Regions from separate parts of the Priestia sp. SB1 genome, predicted to be linked through region 1. Evidence: riboswitches for the same ligand, from Rfam matches in the RefSeq annotation. Region 1 holds a riboswitch; each other region holds the start of a gene.
The links. Region 1 has a riboswitch for cyclic di-GMP ahead of WKH56_RS06490 (intermediate filament family protein). Riboswitches for the same ligand answer to the same signal wherever they lie in the genome.

Region 1 (2,205 bases):
CAATGTACGAACGGAATTGTTCTATGAACTGTTCAATGTAAATAAACCATTTCAGCACATTAATCTTACACACGAAGAATTAACAGAAAAAGAAAGTAAACATTTAAAGAAAGCTTTTGCATAAGCAATATACATAACTTGAACTTCTTGTACCAAATACTTACTAACGCTACCGGAGCAGATAGCGATTTTCTAAGGTTTGGGTGCATTGCAAGGATGTTCAAACGATTCCATACAAATGAAGGTTGGGGTACCCGCTACAAGCACTTGCTTACATAGAAAGAACTGTATGTGCGGTTGTCCCGAAGGGACACTTCTGTAATTTGTATGGTTAACCGACCCCGTTGAACGGGAAGGGTTCCTAAGTCTTTAAAGGTTTTAGGAATCCCCCACTTCAAGCTTGCTAAGTGGGGGTAGTTCAATTAGTTGCATTTACTAGTTCAGCTTGAATTTTAGCATCAATATTTCTCTTTGCTTCATTCAACTCCTGATCAGCTTTCCTAGTCAATTCATCTTTCTTTACCTTCGAAGCATTATTTGCTGTTGTCTCTAAATCAGATATTGTTTGAATGTAGTAACTATCCAATTCTTTCTCATTACGCTGAATTAATTGTTCTTTATGCTTTTTAACATCTTCACTAATCAATTTTACATTTCTACTTACATCGTTTGAAATTTGATCAATAATAGCTGTTTCTTTTTCATCAGTCTTTTGTTTAATTTCAGGGAACACAGCTGTATATAGCTTGTCTACACCTTTTGTAATTAATGCATTCCATTGGTCTCCATAAGCGGCATATGCTGTAGTACCCATTGAGCTAATTACAATTGTACCCGCTAAAACTAATCCAGCAGCTTTTTTACTTACTTTAATTTTTTTCACAATTATCTTCTCCCCACAATGTAAAAGAAAGCGGTCGGTTGCACTAATAGCTCCACAAGATCCAAGTGCCCACGTATAGACCTTGCTTCTTAACTCCCTCTTATGAGTTACTTTCACTCACTCTTTTTTCATTGAACCTATTTGTATAGATACCTCTTATTTTTGATAAAAGCATATGTTAGATATCCCATACCTAGCCACTTCATTAAATATGGATTTCTCTTACTTGCTTTTATCATTTAAGTTGCTCAAAAACAAGATTTCAAGGACATATATGTAATGGAAAATAGAAAATAAACCAATCTTTTATTTAAGACTACTGAACTCCCCACTTCAAGCTTACTAGTGGAAATAGTTAAAAAAACAAAATTACTTATCATTATGGATTTGCTATCTATTCTGAAGACCAGACAGAGGGATATGAATGCAGGTTCTTAAACAAATTAAAAAAACAGCAGTTTTTAGAATACTTAGTAGAAAAAAAGAAGCACTTATAAAAGTGCTTCTTTTTCTATGTTTCTTAGTTTTTAATAAACTGTTGAGTCCAATAAATACCATAACTTCCGCCTTTAGCATAACCTACACCAATTTGGTTGTAAGAGCTGTTAAGGATGTTTGCACGGTGACCTGGGCTTTCCATCCAAGCCTTAACAACTGCTTCCGGAGTTTGTTGTCCAGCTGCAATGTTTTCCCCAGCGCTAGTGTATTTAATTCTAAAGTTTTTCATCATATCAAATGGTGAACCGTATGTAGGAGAGTTGTGATCAAAGTAATTTTTGTCTCTCATATCTTCTGATTTAATGCGGGCTACTCTTTGAAGCTCCCAATTCATTGTAAGTGGTTTTAAACCTTGTTTTGCTCTTTCCTTATTTGTTAATGTAACTACTTGTTCTTCAAAAGATTGTGTAGCTGAATCAACTGTAGGGATGTTAAGTTTTTGACCAGGATAGATAGTGTTAGGGTTTTTAACCGAAGGATTACTCTTAATAACCTCAGAAGTTCCTACGTGATACTTTGAAGCAATTTTCCACATCGTGTCGCCCTTTTGGACCGTATATGTAGTAGCTGCTTGAGCAGTTAATGGTAGTGCTAGTGATGCCGCCAAACCTAATGCAATAATACCTTTTTTCAATTGTCTTACCTCCACACTTTTTTTCAACAGTGACCATTATGCAACAATTTAATAGCGGGGGGATAGAGGTAAATTTTTCATTCTAATGCTAACAATTTATAAAACTACCTTAAATTACATATTTATGATATTTTTATACGCAAATCCTTTAAAAAAAGGTATATCAAGTCCTATATTTATGATTATGTTG
Region 2 (2,205 bases), on a different contig from region 1:
TCCAAACAAGCGCACCCAACTAAAAACGAAAGATCCTCGGCTAAAATAACAGTAGATAAAAGGGCTCCTAATTTAACGGGTAAAAAGATTTCTTTAGAAGAAACAAGGCTTAACAGCCGTTATAGCACTTTACTTAGAGATACAAAAGGTCAGGATTATAATGTGTATGTACTTTCTTTACAAGATAAAAGATGGATTGCAGGGCCAAATGATGTATGGGCTGGTATTAGTGAAGGAGATGAAATATTTGAAGGTGATTATCAAATAGGCATTCAACCGACGAACGAATCATCTGTTTACCTGCAAGATGTTAAAATGAAAGACTATCAATATAACAAAACAAGAAACATGATTTTTACCCTCACTTTATCGAAGCATCAACCAAACTTCTTATTCTTTTCAACAAGAGAAGCTAGTGTCTCAGAAGGCGGCCCTGCCTATTATTTAAAAGATGGTAAATTAACCAAAGCAACGTTCTTTGAAGAAGGCGAAACATCTCAAGAATTATCTTTTTCATCACGACCTAAGCCAATAGGAAACAATAATATCCAGCTCATTAATTACTGGAATGGAGGCCCTATCGGATGGGAATTTAGCACATATCAGTTCAACAAAAATAGTGGCACCTTCATATATAAGGGTTCTAAGTTTTACATAGACAATGACTCAAGCGAAGGAGAGCAAGTAGCGAAACAATGGAACAACTCTCCAAGTTTCTTTGTTGAAACACCTCAGTCTAAGAAAGAGGTATTAGGATTCTAAACTAAAAAAAGCGAACTGCCCAGGCAGTTCGCTTTTTTATTAACCTCTTTTTCTTCTAGGATATAAAAATACAGAGGTTTTCTATGTTTTAATCTATCCCTTATCGAAATTTGTCGAATCTTTTTTAGGGTAATTCAACCTATTTTTATGGTAAAATCTAAAAAAGATATTCGTTATATAGTATCATTTTAGATATTTCGTTCTTTAAAGAAAACGAAAGTGATGAACTTAACTTGTTCAGTTAAAGGCAAACCAGTCGAAAGGCTGGGACGCAAAACTTCAGGTCTAAGGTCCTTAGGACTAGGATAGCTGGGTTTCCTGATATATCAGGGGGTAAAGGAAAACATGAACAATCAGCGTGTCGTTACTGGAAGTATTGGAGCTTCGTACATGAGGCCGCGCATTGTGGCATTCATTCCGGCGCACAATGAAGAAAAATCAATTCGCGACTGCTTGGCAGGATTAGGCGATCAGCTTCTTCCAAATAATGTGGAGCTTGATGTATTTGTGATTGCAGATAACTGTACGGACCGCACAAAAGAAAAAGCGGAGCTGGCCGGAGATGAATTTGATTTAAATGTAAAAGTACTGGTCACTGAAGGCAATAAACAACGAAAAGTCGGCGCGTTAAATACGGCTTGGAAAAAGATATATGGAGATACGCTGGATTTATATAATACGACGCTGACGAAATATCAGCAGCTGTATAAAGAGTCGATTAAAGCGATTTTAGGGATGGATGCAGACAGCCGTTTGGCTCCAAAAGCACTCATTAATTTATGGGAAGATTTGATGACGTCGCGAAACATCGGCGGCGTGATGGCAAAATATACGATGAGAATGCCTAAAAAGAAAAGCTCGCTCTCAAAAGATGATGTGCACTATGAGGAAAAGCTGGCAAGCGGCGAGTACGGCGGACCGATAGCCCGGTGGTGGACGCATCAGCAAAAGCAGGATATGGCAAGCTGGCTGTTAGATCTTCAGTATCACGGCGGAAGCACGTATGTACTCGGCGGTCAGGCTACGTTGTTTCGTCCTGAAGCGCTTCAAAATATAGTGGAAGAAAATAAACTTGACGGTCCTTGGCAAAATGACAGCGACGTTGAAGATATGCTGCTGACGTGGCAGCTGCAAAAATCCAATTGGAAAACGTTAATCAGTCCCGGCGCTCGCTGCTTTGTGGACTCGATGAGAAGCTATCATACGTACCGTGAACAGCGTAATAAATGGAAGTCTGGAACCGTTGATTTACTGACAAACGGAAACTTGGACGTCAGAACCAAGCATAAAGGAAAGCTGTGGCGTTCACAGATCAAAACGCTGTGTGATTTGCTCATTCGCCTGCTGTTTATTGTATTGTTATCGGCTGCGCTTGCGACCGATCAATTTTACTGGTCGTGGCTTTGGATCATTCCAATTGCGTTAGCTTCTGTGTTAAATATT
Region 3 (2,205 bases), on a different contig from region 1:
CTGCAATTACTTTTTTAATTTTAATAAGAATATCTTATACAATGACGTGTTTAAATTTTCTAAAGAGCTTTTTTTATAATTAATTGATCTCCTAATGTTGTAATTTCCAAGGTATCGCCATTATAAATGTTTAAATAATCTCTGAGCTTTTTAGGAATGTTTAAGTATTTATCTTTCTTTATTACCCGTGATTGCCCTGTAAACAAAAGAATTCCTTCTGTAGGAAATTCATACTTGTGTTTTTTTGCGACAATAGTATTATTCCCTTTGATGAAGAACTGTAATTGTATATGTTCTTCTAAATCGAGAGATTTGAGCACAGAAGAAGGGAGTTTTACCCTCCCTTCTTTAATTTCAAGTAAAGATAACTTATTCAGTTCAGGTTCTAAAGGTTCCCTTATTAGACCTGTAGGTTTATTTTCCTCTTTTTTCTTCTTTAAAACAATGCTCGTATTAATGACTTTCACTTCTATTTCCTCGTGTAAATTTATATCATGTATTTCGCGAAGCATCTTTGGAATTACAATACAGCCTAATTCGTTGATAGATCTAGTCAAATTTTTTGCTGCTTTTTTCTCCAACCGTACCGGTAAAAATTTAACCTGTCTCATAACAAAAAAGGTTTTATAGTTGAAGAATTGTATTTTAGAAGATGGATGGATATTAGCATTCTTTAAAAACAGAGGTGGTATCTTTATCCTCCCCATATTATCAATTATTAAGTATTCTGTAAGTGATTCGTCCTTTTTCACTAATAAAAATCCTTTCAGTTTTACTTCCTTAAATAAAGGTCAACCTTGAATCTGCTTACTATTCATTGCTTACGTCTTTATTGGCTTAGCTAGGTCATTAAAATTTTGGTTTTCCATAAACCAAATAACTGTATTTATTCCAAAAATATCATATATTATTAAATAATAGGTTAAAAGTAATAATTTTTACTTTATGGGTTATATTGAAAAGTAATTTACTTTATAATAGGACAAGTTGTAGAGGAGGAATATTACAGTGAATAATTTAACTACCCTTCCCCAGGAATGGCTAGATTTAGTCAAAGAAGCGATGAATTCAGACATTACTCAAGAGGAATTTAAAGAGTTTTTAAATAGAAGATCTCAAGAATTAAATAACCATAAACAACATTAATGAATGATTAATGTTGTTTATGGTCATTGTATCTATTTACTCTCTAGGAATTTCCTAATTTCTTCAATAGTCAATTCTAATTCCTTAGCTTCCCTTATAAGTTCAATCCACTCTTGATTTAGTTCTTGTACTACTAATTGTCCTTTACTGTCCATAAGAATTACCTCCAGATATTCAGGGGGCTCAGCTGCCATAGCCCTTAGACCTTAGACCTGTAGCTTTGCGTCCTAGCTTTTCAACTAGTTTGCCTTTATCTCAATATGTAAATTTATAAGTATTTTACTATATAATGGTTGTCGGATTTTGTCAAAAAAAGTATCGTCATTTATTTTTTTCTACAACCTACATACACTGTTGATATCTAATAAAAAAGAGCATTATAAAAAAACAAATAAATATTTAGCTAATTATCACCTTTTTCTGGATACATCTTTCTTAATAAATATTTTGCTCGATGAAGCCTTGCCTTAACTGTACCTAAACTAATATTTAAAGCAGTAGCAACCTCATTGTAAGGTAAGTCTTTAAAATAAAAATAAACAATAACATTCTGATACTTTTCAGGTAAAATATCTATCCTTTTAAGAAGTTCCTCATTTTCCAATCTTTCTATTACATGTTGTTCCAATAATATAGTATCAATGTTTTGTGAGTATTGAGTCATCTCTATATTGTTAGAGGATATGACTCGTTTGTTCTTCACCCTTCTCAAAAAATCAATACTCTGATTAACAGTAACACGATATAACCATGCATACGCTGATTTTTTACTATCTTTACCTTCTAGCTTCAGAAGTTGATAGTACTTAATCCAGACCTGCTGCACAATGTCTTCGGCCGCATGACTGTCTTTTACATATGCTGAGGCTATATTTAAAAGTTGTGTTTGATATTGCTCTACTAGGCTATTTACAGTTACCTCGTATTCAAATTCCTTCAATTGTAATCATCCAAACTAGTTAAATTCTCTTTTAAGTTGTCTATGCTGAACAAAACTTAATGACAGCAAAATAAAAAGCTACCTCATCAGTAGAAGAGGTAGCTTTTTGTCAGGGTTCA
Region 4 (2,205 bases), on a different contig from region 1:
GTAACAGAATTAATTCAAATTTTAATGCCTTTGTAAACTGACTAAGACATGGCTTTTCTGCTTTGACAATACCGTCACCTAATAACATAGCAAATGGTTCATTATCGATGAACTTAAGTGTGCACCAAACCTTTTGGCTTTTCTTGAAGAATATAGGAACATCTACGTTAGAAAATTAATTTGGTTTTTCTAAAATATCAAACTTTCCTTTTGATAATAAGTTATTTCCGACTATCAGTATATAACAAAGTAATTCTCAATTGTACATTTTTCTTTACCAGAGGCTATAATAATGTCTTTAATATCATATTCAAGGGCTTCTTCAATAACGTATAGTTGGTTTATTTGCGATTGGAAACAGTTCTTTTGTAGCTGGTAACTAATGCGTAATCTGTTCAGCAGTTTTAATAACAGATAATATTGACTTAATTTCAGTAAATAATCTGTCTTAAAACTTAAATAAACTACGAACTGTCATGATTCTTGTACAAAGAAAAAGTCCATAAAGACCTATTTCTTTAAATAGTCGATTTAATTGTATTTTAGGGCGTTAAATGAGTAAAATGAGATATGTTCTTTTTACGCTAAAATATAGGCATTATAACATCTTTTTAAGAATGTTATCGTGATTTAAATAAAACTTTATGACTATTTTATGTGGTTTGTATTGTTTTGTTAGATTTCAAAAAACAATACAATGATCCATTTTACCCATTAAATAATCGAGGTAAATCATGTAATATTATGCAATAATATGTTATCAGATGGAGGATCATAATGCCTATTACTTATTCCGTACGTAAAGTTTACAAACCGTTAAACCTAATCAATGTTCAACTATATAAATCTAATACTGGAAATGAATATTATTACAAAAAAAGAAATGCGCTAGTTTTGAAAAAATTGAACACAACCAATGCAAGTCAAATAATTCAACAACTCTTTTTAGACAGAAATTAACAGAAATTAATCGTTGTTTATTTTAATCAAATAAACATACGATTAATATTTTTCTTCTAATTTTCCTTTTAGCTAAAGTGAGTTTCCTTAATAGTTTTGTTCTTAGATACTTTAAATAGTCTAGAAATTGTTTGAAAAACATAAAAGTTTTAATAAGCATCATGTTATAATTAATAGATAAACAATTGTTTTAAAGTAGGTGGTTTTTGAAATAAATGTCTAAACATTGATTATATTGACTTATTGTGACAAAATCCGACACTAACTATACAGTAAAATAGTTATAAACTTACATATTCAGACAAAGGCAAACTAGTTGAAAGATTAGGACGCAAAGCTACAGGTCTAAGGTCAATTTACTACGACAGCTGGGCTACCTGGGAAACCGGAGGTATTTTTTATGAATAGTTCGCACCAATCTGTAAAGCAAGAGTTAGATGAAGAATGGGTAAAGCTTATACGAGAAGCCAAAGAGCTAGAACTGTCTATTAAAGAAATTAAGGAGTTTTTAGCAAATAAACAAATACTGTAGCAATAAAAAACATTAGACCAAAACTTTTTAGGTATCTAATGTTTTTTATTGCTACAGTATTTGTTTAGGATTTATTTTCGAGAAATCTTTTAAATTCTTCCTTAGTCACAGTGGATCTCATAGCTATTTCAACTAACAGAATCCATTCTTCAGAAAGTCCTTTTTCATAATTTTCATAATTATCCATGATATTCCTCCTCTTAACGTATCATATTATATACTAAAATATTGTGTAGTATAACCCCCTCAGAATAAATCTGTTACTTTTTTCTATAACTAATATGTATAAAATAGTTTAATATTACAAGGAGTTTCTTAAAATCAGATTTTACAGCAAACAGTTCATAAGTGCCTATATTTTTTAAAATGCATTGATTAAAAAAATGGATCTATTAAATTATTATGCTAAGAGTTTGGGTAAGGGATGGGCAATTTATATAAATAAGGCTTTAAAAAATCCAAATTAGACGAATGTATCTCCATATATCAAATGAATCACAAGACTTTGAACCTTGAGTGCAATTTAAATGAATTATATAGCAAGCAAGCTAAAAACGAGTTATACCTATAATAAGAGTAATTGTTAAGTTACAGAGGTTTTTCAAACGGCACCAACAGTTAAGTAGCTGGGGTGCTTAATTGGAAAATAATATAAATCTTGTGTGGCTATACAGAACTTTAAACAACATCTATTATCTTTAAAGTTTTTAACT

Region 2: it holds a riboswitch for cyclic di-GMP, as region 1 does, so the genes downstream of both, WKH56_RS12795 (glycosyltransferase family 2 protein) here and WKH56_RS06490 (intermediate filament family protein) in region 1, are expected to answer to the same signal.
Region 3: it holds a riboswitch for cyclic di-GMP, as region 1 does, so the genes downstream of both, sinI (DNA-binding anti-repressor SinI) here and WKH56_RS06490 (intermediate filament family protein) in region 1, are expected to answer to the same signal.
Region 4: it holds a riboswitch for cyclic di-GMP, as region 1 does, so the genes downstream of both, sinI (DNA-binding anti-repressor SinI) here and WKH56_RS06490 (intermediate filament family protein) in region 1, are expected to answer to the same signal.

What each region holds. Positions count from the first base shown of each region.
Region 1 covers NZ_JBBJSS010000002.1:222,571-224,775, reverse strand. The annotation lists gene WKH56_RS06495 (IS200/IS605 family accessory protein TnpB-related protein) at 1-124, shown strand, start outside; gene WKH56_RS06490 (intermediate filament family protein) at 419-883, opposite strand; cyclic di-GMP riboswitch class II at 907-990, opposite strand; gene safA (SafA/ExsA family spore coat assembly protein) at 1,404-2,015, opposite strand.
Region 2 covers NZ_JBBJSS010000003.1:439,143-441,347, forward strand. The annotation lists gene WKH56_RS12790 (hypothetical protein) at 1-762, shown strand, start outside; cyclic di-GMP riboswitch class I at 999-1,084, shown strand; gene WKH56_RS12795 (glycosyltransferase family 2 protein) at 1,108-2,205, shown strand, end outside.
Region 3 covers NZ_JBBJSS010000025.1:3,330-5,534, reverse strand. The annotation lists gene WKH56_RS34715 (AbrB/MazE/SpoVT family DNA-binding domain-containing protein) at 60-752, opposite strand; gene WKH56_RS34710 (anti-repressor SinI family protein) at 1,009-1,146, shown strand; gene sinI (DNA-binding anti-repressor SinI) at 1,179-1,301, opposite strand; cyclic di-GMP riboswitch class I at 1,321-1,405, opposite strand; gene WKH56_RS34700 (RNA polymerase sigma factor) at 1,550-2,086, opposite strand.
Region 4 covers NZ_JBBJSS010000014.1:56,815-59,019, forward strand. The annotation lists cyclic di-GMP riboswitch class I at 1,257-1,341, shown strand; gene sinI (DNA-binding anti-repressor SinI) at 1,361-1,492, shown strand; gene WKH56_RS32595 (hypothetical protein) at 1,557-1,679, opposite strand.